2 regions of the Streptacidiphilus sp. EB103A genome follow, and region 2 is predicted to be linked to the other one. Evidence: riboswitches for the same ligand, from Rfam matches in the RefSeq annotation. Region 2 holds a riboswitch; the other holds the start of a gene.
What was found. A riboswitch is a leader RNA that binds a small molecule or an ion and turns the genes downstream of it on or off. The one in region 2 is predicted to bind glycine.

Region 1: linked by a shared signal. The riboswitch ahead of gcvP (aminomethyl-transferring glycine dehydrogenase) and the one ahead of gcvT (glycine cleavage system aminomethyltransferase GcvT) in region 2 are both predicted to bind glycine.

What each region holds. Positions count from the first base shown of each region.
Region 1 covers NZ_JBGCAQ010000025.1:9,206-16,104, forward strand. Annotated here, with positions in the region: gene ABH941_RS33745 (vancomycin high temperature exclusion protein) at 34-711, shown strand; gene ABH941_RS33750 (DNA polymerase IV) at 899-2,374, shown strand; gene ABH941_RS33755 (PRC and DUF2382 domain-containing protein) at 2,382-3,602, opposite strand; glycine riboswitch at 3,762-3,853, shown strand; gene gcvP (aminomethyl-transferring glycine dehydrogenase) at 4,011-6,887, shown strand.
Region 2 covers NZ_JBGCAQ010000012.1:121,275-128,173, reverse strand. Annotated here, with positions in the region: gene ABH941_RS20825 (ABC transporter ATP-binding protein) at 1-971, shown strand, start outside; gene ABH941_RS20820 (enhanced serine sensitivity protein SseB C-terminal domain-containing protein) at 1,056-1,841, opposite strand; gene ABH941_RS20815 (enhanced serine sensitivity protein SseB C-terminal domain-containing protein) at 1,880-2,719, opposite strand; glycine riboswitch at 2,822-2,925, shown strand; gene gcvT (glycine cleavage system aminomethyltransferase GcvT) at 3,098-4,216, shown strand; gene gcvH (glycine cleavage system protein GcvH) at 4,285-4,662, shown strand; gene glyA (serine hydroxymethyltransferase) at 4,694-5,959, shown strand; gene ABH941_RS20795 (L-serine ammonia-lyase) at 6,077-6,899, shown strand, end outside.

The sequences.
Region 1 (6,899 bases), on a different contig from region 2:
TGGGGAGGGGCTCGGAGAGCTGTGGGGTGGCGGATGGTACGGGGACGGTTGCGCTCGTTGGCGCGGGTGCTGCGGACCCGGCGCGGACAGCGCTGGGCCTTCCGGGTCGTGGCGGCGTCGGCGCTGCTGGCGCTGCTGCCGTCGGCCTGGCTCTACGTCGAGGAGGGGCAGCGGCTGCGTACCGTCGCCGACGCGCCGTCCGAGCCGGTCGCGGTGGTCTTCGGGGCGGGGCTGGACCAGGGCGTGCCCTCGCCCTACCTGGCCCACCGGCTGGACGCCGCGCTGGCCCTCTACCGGGCCGGGAAGGTGCGGGCGGTGCTGGTCACCGGCGACAACGGGCGCACCGAGTACGACGAGCCCGACGCGATGCGGACCTACCTGGTGCAGCACGGGGTCCCGGCCGACCGGGTGGTCCGTGACTACGCGGGCTTCGACACCTGGGACTCCTGCAGCCGGGCCCACCGGATCTTCGGGGTGGACCGGGCCCTCCTGGTCACCCAGGGCTTCCACATCCGCCGCGCGCTGGGGATGTGCCGTGCGGCGGGGATCGACGCCTACGGGATCGCGGTGGACGAGCGGCGGGACGCTACCTGGTACTACGGCGGGTTCCGCGAGTTGCCCGCGGCGGGGGAGGCCGTGCTGGACGCGGTGCTTCAGCCAGACCCTTCGCTGCTCGGACCGAAGGTGAGCACGTTGGCTCGGTGGCGCTGAGTTTTCGGGTGCGGACCGCAGGTGGCTTGTCGCGCAGTTCCCCGCGCCCCTGGGGTGCTGCACTTTCTCGCAGTGGGTCAGTTGCAGCCACCAGGGGCGCGGGGAACTGCGCGAACAACCAGGCACACGCCGCAGCCAAGAGCCCACGGAACCCCGCGTTGTCAGTGCTGTCGGCGACGATGGGAGCATGCGGTCCGTGCCGACGATCCTGCACCTCGACATGGACGCCTTCTTCGCGGCGGTGGAGCAGGCGTCCAAGCCGAGCCTGCGCGGGAAGCCGGTGGTGGTCGGCGGCCTCGGGGGGCGGGGGGTCGTCGCCACCGCCTCCTACGAGGCGCGGGTGTTCGGGGTGCACTCGGCGATGCCGATGGCGCAGGCACGGCGGCGGGCGCCCAACGCCGCGTACCTCATCCCCAGGTTCGAGCTCTACCGCCAGGTCAGCGATCTGGTGATGGGCCTGCTGCGGGAGCTGTCCCCGCTGGTGGAGCCGCTGAGCCTGGACGAGGCCTTCGTCGACCTGGAGGCCGGTCCCTACGGCGAGCTGCTGCGCGAGGGGTCGGTGGCCGAGGGCGTGGAACTGGTCCGGGCGCTGGGGGAGGACCTGCGCGCGGACATCCTGGCGGCGGTCGGCCTGACCGCCTCGGTCGGGCTCTCCGGCACCAAGTTCCTGGCGAAGATCGCCTCCGAGCAGGCCAAGCCGGACGGACTGGTGCTGATCGAGCCGGGCCATGAGCGGGAGGTGCTCGACCCACTGCCGGTGCGGGCGCTGCCGGGGGTCGGGCCGGCGACGGCGGAGACGCTGCGCAGGCTCGGGCTGATCCAGGTCTCCCAGGTCGCGGCCACGCCCGAGGACGAACTGGTGCGGCTGCTGGGCCGGGCGCACGGGGCCGGCGTGTACGCGCTGGCGCAGGGGCGGGACGAGCGCGCGGTGGTGGCCGAGCGGGACGCCAAGTCGGTGTCGGTGGAGGACACCTTCGAGGTGGACCTCGGCGACCGGGAGCTGATCCGCGCGGAGCTGGACCGGCTGGCCGACCGCTGCGTCCGGCGGTTGCGTGCGGCGGCGCGGTCCGGGCGGACCGTGGTGATCAAGGTTCGGCGGTTCGACTTCACCACGCTGACCCGCTCCGAGACGCTGCCGGCGCCCACCGACGATCCGCTGGTGATCTCCGCGATCGCCCGACGGTTGCTGGAGGCGGTCGAACTCACCGGGGGAGTAAGGCTGTTGGGCGTCGGAGTGACCGGGCTCGCCGACTTCACCCAGGAGGACCTGTTCGCCCAGGCGGAGCGGGAGGCCGCAGGGGCGGCGGACAGCACGGACGAGGACTCGGGTTCGGAGGCGGCAGGCGAGGGGGAGGCCGCCTACGGCGGACCTGACGGGCCCCGGGTATTCCACCCGGGTTCACGTGGCGGTGTCGGCACGCTGCTCACCGTGCGGCGCTGGATGCCGGGTCAGGATGTCCGGCACGCCGAACTCGGCCACGGCTGGGTCCAGGGCAGCGGGGTGGGCCGGGTGACGGTGCGTTTCGAGACGCCCTGGAGCGAGCGGGGGCCGGTTCGCACGTTCGCGGTCGACGACCCGGAACTGGAGCGGGCCGACCCGCTGCCACTGGTGCGCGGGTCGGCCCTCACCGGGGAGAATGTCGTGGAGATCGCCGGGGACTGAGCGGGTGTCAGGCGCCGATGGCGTGGCCCGGGAGATCCGGACGGCCGGGCGGAGGCGTGGACGGAGCCGCGGTCGGGGCCTGGCCCGATGACAGCTGGTCGGCGGGCTGGCCGGTGCCCGGCACCGGGGTCGGGCCGGCCGGCCGGGTGCTGTCCTGCACCTGGATGTGCTCCCGGTGCAGCTCGTCCCGGACGATCTCCTCCTCGGTGAACCGCTCGGTCACCAGCCGGATCCGCTCGACCGGGACGACCGCCTTGCGGACCACGACCCGCTGCTCGTGGAGGGTGACCTCCTCGGTGCTCTCGGTGATCTCCTGCTCCGTCAGCTGGGCGCGCTCCTCGGCGCCGACCGGGACCCGCTCGACCCTGATCCGCTCGCGGATCACCGGGACCCGGCGCTCCACCTGCTCGGCCGTGACGTACTTGCGCAGCCGGGCCTTGCCGAGGACGCGCCACTCCGTGGAGATGTCCAGCCGCTCCTCGCGGCAGACGAACTCGATCGGCTCGGGGACCCCCGCCTGGGCGGCCTGCGTCGCGGCCGTCGCGGTGCCCGGCAGCGGATCGGTGAGCGGGTCCGTGTGGTCGCTCTTCGTCAGTGACGGGGCCGGCTCGGCCGGTGCTGACGTCCGTGCCGCGGTGGTCGGCGGGACGGAGGCGGTCTGGGCCGGCGGCGGCGCCATGAACGCGGCGGTGCGGCTGGTGCCGGCGGTGGGGGTGGAGCCGGTCGCCGTCGTGGTGGCCGTGGTGGCCGCGGCGGCGGTGGTGGTCACCACCGGCATGGCCTGCGTGGCGGCGGGTCCGGCGGGCGGTACGACCGGAGCGGCCGGAGCGGTGGGGGGCGCGGCCGGAGTGGCGGGGGTGGCGGCGGACGAGGCCGCGTCCTTCGCGCTGCCGCTGCCCGAGCCGTTGCCGCCGCTCGGGACCTCCAAGCCGTAGTAGCGGTAGAGCTGGAGCTCCTGCTCCGGCGAGAGGTGCTGGCCCACGCCGAAGTCCGGGGAGTCCTTCACCTGGGACTTGTCGTAGGGGATCCGCAGTTCGTCGCTGACGAACTCGCTGGTGGCCAGCGGCACGAAGGCGTCCCGGCCGAACAGCCCGGTACGGACCGCGGCCCACTCCGGCTTGCCCGTCGCGTCGTCGAGGTACACCTCGTCCACGGTGCCGATCTTGTCGCCGTTGCGGTCAACGGCCTTGTGGCCGATCAGGTCCCTGGGGTCGATCTCGGTCTGCACGGGCGCGTCCACTCCTCGCGGCGGAAAAGATCACAATGCGGTCAACTCATACGAAAAGGCATAAAGATCGATTTGTCGAATGGCCACGGCGATTGCGGGTGTGTCACTGCTCCATTCGATGCACCCGGGGGTCACGCTGGTACTCTGACGGCGACCGGTCGAGTGCGCGCGGGAGAGACCGTGCACCGCTGCGGCGCCGAAGGAGCAACTCCTCCCCGGAAACTCTCAGGCATCCGTACCGCGCGCGCGAGGTCACTCTGGAAAGCGGGGCCCGTCCGTGAGGGTCCACACCGACGGTGAAAACCGGCCGACACCGGCCGGTGAAGCTCTCAGGTTCCATGACAGAGGGGGAGGTCGTCCCGGCACGCCCACCGTGCCAACCGGGTCCGACCAGGAGGCTCCCCCGCCATGACGTCCCCCTTCCACGAGCGGCCCTTCGAGCAGCGCCATATCGGTCCCGACGCCGACGCGCAGGCCAAGATGCTGGCCCAGGTCGGTTACAGCAGCCTGGACGAGCTCACCGTCGCCGCCGTCCCCGCGGCGATCCGCAGCCTGGAGGCGCTGGACCTGCCCGACGCCCGCTCCGAGGCCGAGGTGCTGGCCGAGCTGCGGGCGCTGGCCGGACGCAACCAGGTGCTGCGCCCCATGATCGGCCTGGGTTACCACGGCACCTTCACCCCGCCGGTGATCCTGCGCAACGTCCTGGAGAACCCCTCCTGGTACACCGCCTACACCCCCTACCAGCCGGAGATCTCCCAGGGCCGGCTGGAGGCACTGATCAACTTCCAGACCGTGGTGTCCGACCTCACCGGGCTGCCAACCTCGGGCGCCTCGCTGCTGGACGAGAGCACCGCCGCCGCCGAGGCTGTTGCGCTGGCCCGCCGGGTCGGGAAGGTCAAGGGCGGCGTCTTCGTCATCGACGCGGACACCCTGCCGCAGACGATCGCGGTGATCCGGACCCGCTGCGAGCCCACCGGTGTCGAGACCGTGGTCGCCGACCTCTCCGCCGGCATCCCGGCGGAGATCGCCGAGCGCGGCGTCTTCGGCGTGCTGCTGCAGTACCCGGGCGCCTCCGGGGCCGTGCGCGACCTGGCGCCCGTGATCGAGCAGGCCCACGGGCTGGGCGCGGTCGTCGCCGTCGCCGCCGACCTGCTGGCGCTGACCCTGCTCACGTCGCCCGGCTCGGCGGGCTCCGACATCGCCATCGGCACCACCCAGCGCTTCGGTGTCCCGATGGGCTTCGGCGGTCCGCACGCGGGCTACATGTCGGTGCGCGCCGAGTACGCCCGCAGCCTGCCCGGACGCCTGGTCGGCGTCTCCGTCGACGCCGACGGCAACCGCGCCTACCGGCTGGCGCTGCAGACCCGCGAGCAGCACATCCGCCGCGAGAAGGCCACCAGCAACATCTGCACCGCGCAGGTGCTGCTCGCCGTGATGGCGTCGATGTACGCGGTCTACCACGGCCCGGACGGGCTGAAAGAGATCGCGCTGCGCACCCACCGCTACGCCGCGGCCCTGGCCCAGGGGCTGAGGCAGGGCGGGGTGGAGATCCTGCACGGCGCGTTCTTCGACACCGTCACCGCCCGAGTGCCCGGCCGGGCCGACCAGGTCGTCGACTCGGCCCGACTGGCCGGAGTCAACGTGCGCCAGGTCGACGCCGACACCGTCGGCATCAGCTGCGATGAAACCACCACGGTCGCTGATCTGGTCGCGGTCTGGCGGGCCTTCGGCGTCTCGGCGACGGCGGGTGACCTGGAGGCGTTGAACACGGCAGCGGGCGACGTGCTGCCGGATTCGCTGCTGCGCTCCGACGACTACCTGACCCACCCGGTCTTCCACGGCCACCGCTCCGAGACCGGCATGCTGCGCTACCTGCGCAAGCTCGCCGACAAGGACTACGCGCTGGACCGGGGCATGATCCCACTGGGCTCCTGCACCATGAAGCTCAACGCCACCACCGAGATGGAGGCGATCACCTGGCCGGAGTTCGCCGACGTCCACCCCTTCGCGCCCGAGCAGCAGGCCGCTGGATACCTGACGCTGATCCACGAGCTGGAGGACCGGCTCGCCGAGCTCACCGGCTACGACAAGGTCAGCCTGCAGCCCAACGCCGGATCGCAGGGCGAACTGGCCGGGCTGCTCGCGGTCCGGGCCTACCACCGGGCCAACGGCGACACCGGCCGTGACGTCTGCCTGATCCCGTCCTCCGCGCACGGCACCAACGCCGCCAGCGCGGTGATGGCCGGGATGCGGGTGGTGGTCGTGAAGACCCTGGTCGACGGGGACGTGGACATCGAGGACCTGAACGCCAAGATCGAGCAGCACCGGGACCGGCTCGCGGTGCTGATGGTCACCTACCCGTCCACCCACGGCGTGTTCGAGGAGAACATCACCGACATCTGCGCCGCCGTGCACGACGCCGGCGGGCAGGTGTACGTCGACGGCGCCAACCTCAACGCCATGGTCGGCCTGGCCAAGCCGGGACGGTTCGGCGGCGACGTCTCGCACCTGAACCTGCACAAGACCTTCTGCATCCCGCACGGCGGCGGCGGCCCCGGCGTCGGCCCGGTCGCGGTGCGCTCGCACCTGGCGCCGTACCTGCCGAACCACCCGCTGCAGCCCTCGGCGGGGCCGGAGACCGGCGTGGGACCGATCTCGGCGGCACCCTGGGGCTCGGCGGCGATCCTGCCGATCTCCTGGTCGTACGTCCGGCTGATGGGCGGCGAGGGTCTGAAGCGGGCCACCCAGGTCGCGGTGCTGAGCGCCAACTACATCGCCAAGCGGCTCGCGCCGTACTACCCGGTGCTCTACACCGGCCCGGCCGGGCTGGTCGCCCACGAGTGCATCATCGACCTGCGGCCGCTGGCCAAGGCCGCGGGCGTGAGCGTGGACGACGTCGCCAAGCGACTGATCGACTACGGCTTCCACGCCCCGACGATGTCGTTCCCGGTGGCCGGGACGCTGATGATCGAGCCCACCGAGAGCGAGGACCTGGACGAGATCGACCGCTTCTGCGAGGCGATGATCGCGATTCGCGGGGAGATCGACAGGGTCGGCGCGGGCGAGTGGCCCGCCGGCGACAACCCGCTGGCCAACGCCCCGCACACGGCCGCGGTGCTGGCCGCGGGGGAGTGGGAGCACCCGTACACCCGTCAGGAGGCGGTCTTCCCGGGCGGGTTGAACCCGGCGGAGAAGTACTGGCCGCCGGTGCGGAGGATCGACGGGGCGTTCGGCGATCGCAATCTGGTCTGTTCCTGCCCGCCCCTTGAGGACTACGAGGGATAGAGCAGACCTAAG
Region 2 (6,899 bases):
ACTTCCCGATCCGGCAGGGCATCGTCTTCCAGCGCCAGATCGGCGCGGTCCGCGCGGTCGACGGCATCGACCTCTCGGTCAAGGCCGGCGAGTCGCTGGGCTTGGTCGGCGAGTCCGGCTGCGGCAAGTCGACCACCGGACGGCTGGTCACCCGGCTGCTGGAGCCGACCGCGGGCAGCATCGTCTTCGACGGCGAGGACATCACCCACCGGCGGGTCTCCACCATGCGTGAGGCCCGGCAGAACCTGCAGATGATCTTCCAGGACCCGTACTCCTCGCTGAACCCGAGGCACACGGTCGGGACGATCGTCGAGACCCCGATGAAGCTCAACGGCATCAACCCGCCGCAGGGGCACAAGAAGCGGGCCCAGGAGCTGCTGGAGATCGTCGGCCTCAACCCGGAGCACTACAACCGCTACCCCAACGAGTTCTCCGGCGGCCAGCGGCAGCGCATCGGCATCGCCCGCGCGCTCGCCCTCAAGCCCAAGATGATCGTCGCGGACGAGCCGGTCTCGGCGCTGGACGTGTCGATCCAGGCGCAGGTGGTGAACCTGCTGCAGGATCTGCAGCGGGAGTTCAACCTCTCCTTCCTCTTCATCGCCCACGACCTGGCGGTGGTCCGCCACTTCTCCGAGCGGGTCGCGGTGATGTACCTGGGGAAGATCGTCGAGATCGCCGACCGGGAGACGCTCTACATGCGTCCCCAGCACCCCTACACGCACGCGCTGCTGTCGGCCGTCCCCGAGGCGGACCCGGACAGCGACCAGCGCCGCGAGCGGATCCGGCTGACCGGCGACGTGCCCAGCCCGATCAACCCGCCCTCCGGCTGCCGCTTCCGCACCCGCTGCTGGAAGGCCCAGGACATCTGCGCCTCGCAGGAGCCGCCGCTGGTGCAGCTGATCGGATCGGCCGACGGCCACCAGGCCGCCTGCCACTTCCCCGAGGTCAAGCAGGTCGTCGCGCCGGAGTGACCCTGGCCGGCCGGCTGACGACGAAGGGGGCGCATCCCTCAGACGATGCGCCCCCTTTGTGCTGTCCGCTTGTGCTGCCCGCAGCTACCGCGGGTAGTACGGGTATCCGTACCCGCCGCCACTCGCCGTGCGGTCGAAGAACGGCGCTGCGCGTGCCTGCAGCCACATCGCCACCGGGTCGTAGGGGTCGGACATCGCGACCGTCGACACCGCGACCCCGGCCGGGGCGCCGGGCAGGGCGTGCTGCATCATCAGCCGCACCGACTCGACCGCCTGCGGACCCGAGTCGAACAGGTCGAGTCCGATCACCAGATAGGGCTCGCCCCAGGCCGGGCGGACCCAGGCCCGCCGCAGCGAGCGCACCGCCGGGGTGCCCTGGGCGGCCTGGTTGAGCAGGGCGTAGAACCGGTCCGCGGCGAGCTGAGGGTTCTCCGCCTGCGGATCTCCGATCGCCAGCGGTCCGGCCGGCAGCCGGTCCAGACCGCCGGCGATCCGGCGCAGGTCGGCCCAGGGCAGCCCGACCCCGCCACCGGGCTGGTGCGGGTTCAGCCACAGCCCCCAGCGCTCGCGGTAGAGCGCGGCCGCGATGTCACGGCCGGCGCTGACCTGCCAGGCGCGGCTCCAGCCGCTGGCGGCGAGCTGCTCGGGTGAGGTCACGCAGGGGGCGTAGCCGAAGCCGCCGACCTCCATGTTGCCGTACTGGGCGTCGGGCCGGCCGGCCTCACCGTGCCACAGCAGCATCCACACCTGGCTCTCGCCGACGGCGCGCAGCAGTGCCTCGTAGGCGTCGTAACGCCCCGGGGACACCTCCCGCAGCGCCTGTTCGACGGCGCTCCCGCCCCCTGGCTCCACCACGACGTTCTCTCCCATGTTCCGCTTGTCCGCGCTGCCCGGCCCGAACGATCAGCCTAGTGCTCCGAGGGGTGCCGTTCGAAGAACGGTGCGACAGATGTGAGCATCCAGTCGCCGAGCGGGTCCTGCGCCAGGTCCAGCATCACCACCCCGAGCTCCCAGGGCAGCGCGACGCGGCCGAGGGCGAGGCCGAGGGCGAGGGTCACCGCCTCCTGGTCCTCCGGCTGCCAGCGGTCCAGCTCCACCCCGACGAACAGCTTCTCCCGGTCGGCCTCGACCTGGGCCAGCGCCCGACGGGCCGTCAGCACGACCGGGACGCGGGCGAGTTCGTCCACCGCAGCGGCGAGGAACTCGAACGGCTCCTCGTACGGGGCCGGGTGCCGCAGCCCGACCCGGGCGCCCCGCTCCTCGGCCGGTCCCTCCGCGCCGGCCGCGCGCCCGCACAGCTCGGCGACGCCGGCCGCCGGGACCGGCAGTCCGATCGCGCCCTCCGGGTTGACCACGATGCCGACGCCCAGCGGCATCCCCTGGGCCAGCTCGCGCACCGGGGCGACGGTGAAGGACATCGGCCCGGCGACCCGGCGGAACTGCTCCTCCGAGCTGAACACCGGGACGAAGGGCTGCCCCGCCAGCTCGGTGGTGGGCAGCTCCAGCGTCCCGGCGTCGTAGCCGCCGCCACCGGGCAGCGGCACCCAGACCACGCTGCGGCGCAACACCTCCACCACCCGGGGGGTCGCGCCTGGGTCGCCGACGGCGGCGGACAGCACCCGCTCCAGGTCGTTCGCGGGCCACCCCGGCTGCGAGCCGTCCGACGGCGACCCGTCCGACTGCGGGCCTCCCGACTGCGAGCCTCCCGAATAGGGGCCGTCCGGCTGCGGGGGGATGACCGGGTGCATCTGCGGGTACCGCCGTTCTCCGTCACACTGTCGCCTGCCCGACACAGTATCGGGCCAGGACGTGCCATGATGAGCGCGTCCAACAACTCCACACCGGCCGTTCGAACCCGCGCGGGAGAGCCAGGCAGCACCTCAGGGTGCGCAGCCGGCGCCGAAGGAGCAAGCCCTCCCCGGAATCTCTCAGGCACCCATACCGCACGGGCTAGGCACATCTGGAAAGCGGTCGACCAGGTTTCACAACCAGGTCCGGCCCACCAACGGTGCAAGCCGCTGTCCCCTCCCTGCCAGGGCGGGCGTCGCGGTGAAGCTCTCAGGTCGCAGCGACAGAGGGGGAGCCCCTGCCGCAGCATGTCCTTGAGAGCCAACAGGAGAGTGCCCATGACCCTGCGATACACCGCGCTGGACTCGGTCCACCGCGCCCTCGGCGCCACCATGACCGACTTCGCCGGCTGGGACATGCCGCTGCGCTACGGCAGCGAGCGCGAGGAACACAACGCCGTCCGCACCAGGGCCGGCCTGTTCGATCTCTCCCATATGGGTGAGATCACCGTGACCGGCCCGCAGGCCGGCGAGCTGCTGGACCACGCGCTGGTCGGCTTCGTCTCGGCGCTGGCCGTGAACAAGGCCCGCTACACCATGATCTGCGCGGCCGACGGCGGCATCCTGGACGACCTGATCGTCTACCGCACCGGCGAGGCGAAGTTCCTGGTCGTCGCCAACGCCTCCAACGCCCAGTTGGTGCTGGACGAGCTGACTGCCCGTGCCGAGGGCTTCGACGCCGCGGTGCGCGACGACCGCGACGCCTACGCGCTGATCGCGGTCCAGGGCCCGGAGGCGACCGCGATCCTGGCGCCGCTGACCGACGCCGACCTGCCCGGGCTGAAGTACTACACGTCGTTGCCGGCCACCGTCGCGGGCCGCCCCGCGCTGCTGGCCCGCACCGGCTACACCGGTGAGGACGGCTTCGAGCTGTTCGTGGCCCCCGGCGACGCCGAGCCGCTGTGGCACGCGCTGTCCGAGGCGGGCGCGGCCAGGGGCCTGGTCCCCTGCGGCCTGTCCTGCCGGGACACCCTGCGCCTGGAGGCGGGCATGCCGCTGTACGGGCACGAGCTCAGCACCGAGCTGACGCCGTTCGACGCCGGCCTGGGCCGGGTCGTCCGCTTCGACAAGACCACCAACGGCGGCGCCTTCATCGGCCGCGAGGCGCTGGAGAAGGCCGCAGAGCTGGCCGCCAGCCATCCGCCGCGGGTCCGGGTCGGGCTGGTCTCGCCCGGCCGCCGGGTGCCCCGGGCCGGGATGCCGGTGGTGGCGGCGGACGGCGCGGTGATCGGCGCCATCACCTCCGGCGCCCCCTCCCCCACCCTGGGCAAGCCGATCGCCATGGCGTACGTGGACGCCGCGCACGCCGCCCCCGGGACCGCCGTGGCCGTCGACGTCCGCGGCACGCACGAGCCGGTCGAGGTCGTCGCGCTGCCGTTCTACACGCGCTCCCGCTAGGCAGCACCGCTGTCTCCCTGTATGGACCCGTTTCGCCCTCCCCTTCCTCATCCTGGAGAATCGCAGTCATGAGCAACCCCCAGCACCTCACCTACAGCAAGGAACACGAGTGGCTGACGGCCGTCGAGGACGGCGTGGCCACCGTGGGAATCACCGCGTTCGCCGCCGACGCGCTCGGTGACGTCGTCTACGTCCAGCTCCCCGAGGTCGGCCAGACCGTCACCGCGGGCGAGACCTGCGGCGAGCTGGAGTCGACCAAGTCGGTCAGCGACCTCTACTCCCCCGCCACCGGCGAGGTCGTCGAGGCCAACCAGGCCGTGGTGGACGACCCCGCGCTGGTCAACTCCGCTCCCTTCGCCGAGGGCTGGCTGTTCAAGATCCGGCTCGACGGCACCCCCGAGGGCCTGCTGACCGCCGACGAGTACTCCGCCCACACCGGCGCCTAACCGGCCTAGTCCTTTAGGGATGAACGAAGACATGACGGTTCTGAACCAGTCCCTGCACTCCCTCGACCCCGAGGTCGCGGCGGCCGTGGACGCCGAGCTGCACCGCCAGCAGTCCACCCTGGAGATGATCGCCTCCGAGAACTTCGCCCCGGTGGCGGTGCTGGAGGCGCAGGGGTCCGTACTCACCAACAAGTACGCCGAGGGCTACCCCGGCCGCCGCTACTACGGCGGCTGCGAGCACGTCGACGTCGTCGAGCAGCTGGCGATCGACCGGGTCAAGGCGCTGTTCGGTGCGGAGCACGCCAACGTCCAGCCGCACTCGGGCGCCTCGGCCAACGCGGCGGCGATGTTCGCGCTGCTCAAGCCGGGTGACACCATCCTGGGTCTGGACCTGGCCCACGGTGGGCACCTGACCCACGGCATGAAGATCAACTTCTCCGGCAAGCTCTACAACGTGGCCGCGTACCACGTGGACGCCGAGACCAACCTGGTGGACATGGAGGAGGTCGAGCGCCTCGCCAAGGAGCACCAGCCGCAGCTGATCATCGCGGGCTGGTCCGCCTACCCGCGCCAGCTGGACTTCGCCGAGTTCCGCCGGATCGCCGACTCGGTGGGCGCGCTGCTGATGGTGGACATGGCGCACTTCGCCGGCCTGGTCGCGGCGGGGCTGCACCCCTCCCCCGTGCCCTACGCCGACGTGGTCACCACCACCACCCACAAGACCCTCGGCGGCCCGCGCGGCGGCGTGATCCTCTGCAAGGCCGAGTACGCCAAGAAGATCAACTCTGCGGTCTTCCCCGGCCAGCAGGGCGGTCCGCTGGAGCATGTCATCGCGGCCAAGGCGGTCTCCTTCAAGGTCGCCGCCACGGACGAGTTCAAGGACCGGCAGAAGCGCACCCTCGAAGGCGCGAAGATCCTCGCCGAGCGGCTCACCCGGCCGGACGCCGCCGAGGCCGGCGTGTCCGTGCTCTCCGGCGGCACCGACGTCCACCTGGTCCTGGTGGACCTGCGGAAGTCCGAGCTGGACGGCCAGCAGGCCGAGGACCGGCTGCACGCGGTCGGCATCACCGTCAACCGCAACGCCGTGCCCTTCGACCCGCGTCCGCCGATGGTCACCTCGGGCCTGCGGATCGGCGCGCCGGCGCTGGCCACCCGCGGGTTCGCTGCCGCGGACTTCGCGGAGGTCGGGGACGTCATCGCGGAGGCGCTGAAGCCGTCCTTCGAGGAGAAGCGTGAAGCGCTGGCGCAGCGGGTTGCTGCGTTGGCGGCGAAGTATCCGCTGTACCCGGACCTGTAGGTCCCACCCGGGGCGCGGGGTGCTGTCACCGGAGCCTGCTACGTAGGTAGTGGGTCTCTCGCGCAGTTCCTCGCGCCCCTGGGGGGTTGCAACTTCTTCTCTCAGTAAGGGTTCACCGTGGCCATCAGCGTGTTCGACCTCTTCTCCATCGGTATCGGGCCGTCCAGCTCGCACACCGTCGGACCGATGCGCGCGGCCCGGATGTTCGCCCGGCGGCTGAAGTCGGAGGGCCTGCTGGCACAGACCGGCTCGGTCCGGGCCGAGCTCTTCGGCTCGCTGGGCGCGACCGGGCACGGACACGGCACCCCCAAGGCCGTCCTGCTGGGTCTGGAGGGGAACTCCCCGCGCACCGTGGACATCGCCAAGGCGGACCTGGACGTGGAGCGGATCAAGGCGGAGCGGAAGCTGCGGCTGCTGGGCCTGCACGAGATCGCCTTCGACGCCGACACCCAGCTGGTGCTGCACCGCCGCAGGTCACTGCCGTACCACGCCAACGGGATGACGTTGTGCGCCTATGACGCAGCCGGGGCGCCGCTGCTGGAGAAGACCTACTACTCGGTCGGCGGCGGCTTCGTGGTGGACGAGGACGCCATCGGCGCGGACCGGGTCAAGCCCGACGACACCGTGCTGCGCTACCCCTTCCGCACCGGCGCCGACCTGCTGCGCTGGAGCAACGAGACCGGGCTCTCGGTCTCCGCGCTGATGCTGGAGAACGAGAAGGCCTGGCGGTCGGAGGAGGACATCCGGACGGGTCTGCTGGAGATCTGGCGGGTCATGCAGGAGTGCGTCCGCAGCGGCATGAACCACGAGGGCATCCTGCCCGGCGGCCTCAAGGTCCGACGCCGGGCCGCACCGGCGGCGCGGGCCCTGCGGGTCGAGGGCATCGGCCCGGCCAACGCCATGGAGTGGGTCACCCTCTACGCGATGGCCGTGAACGAGG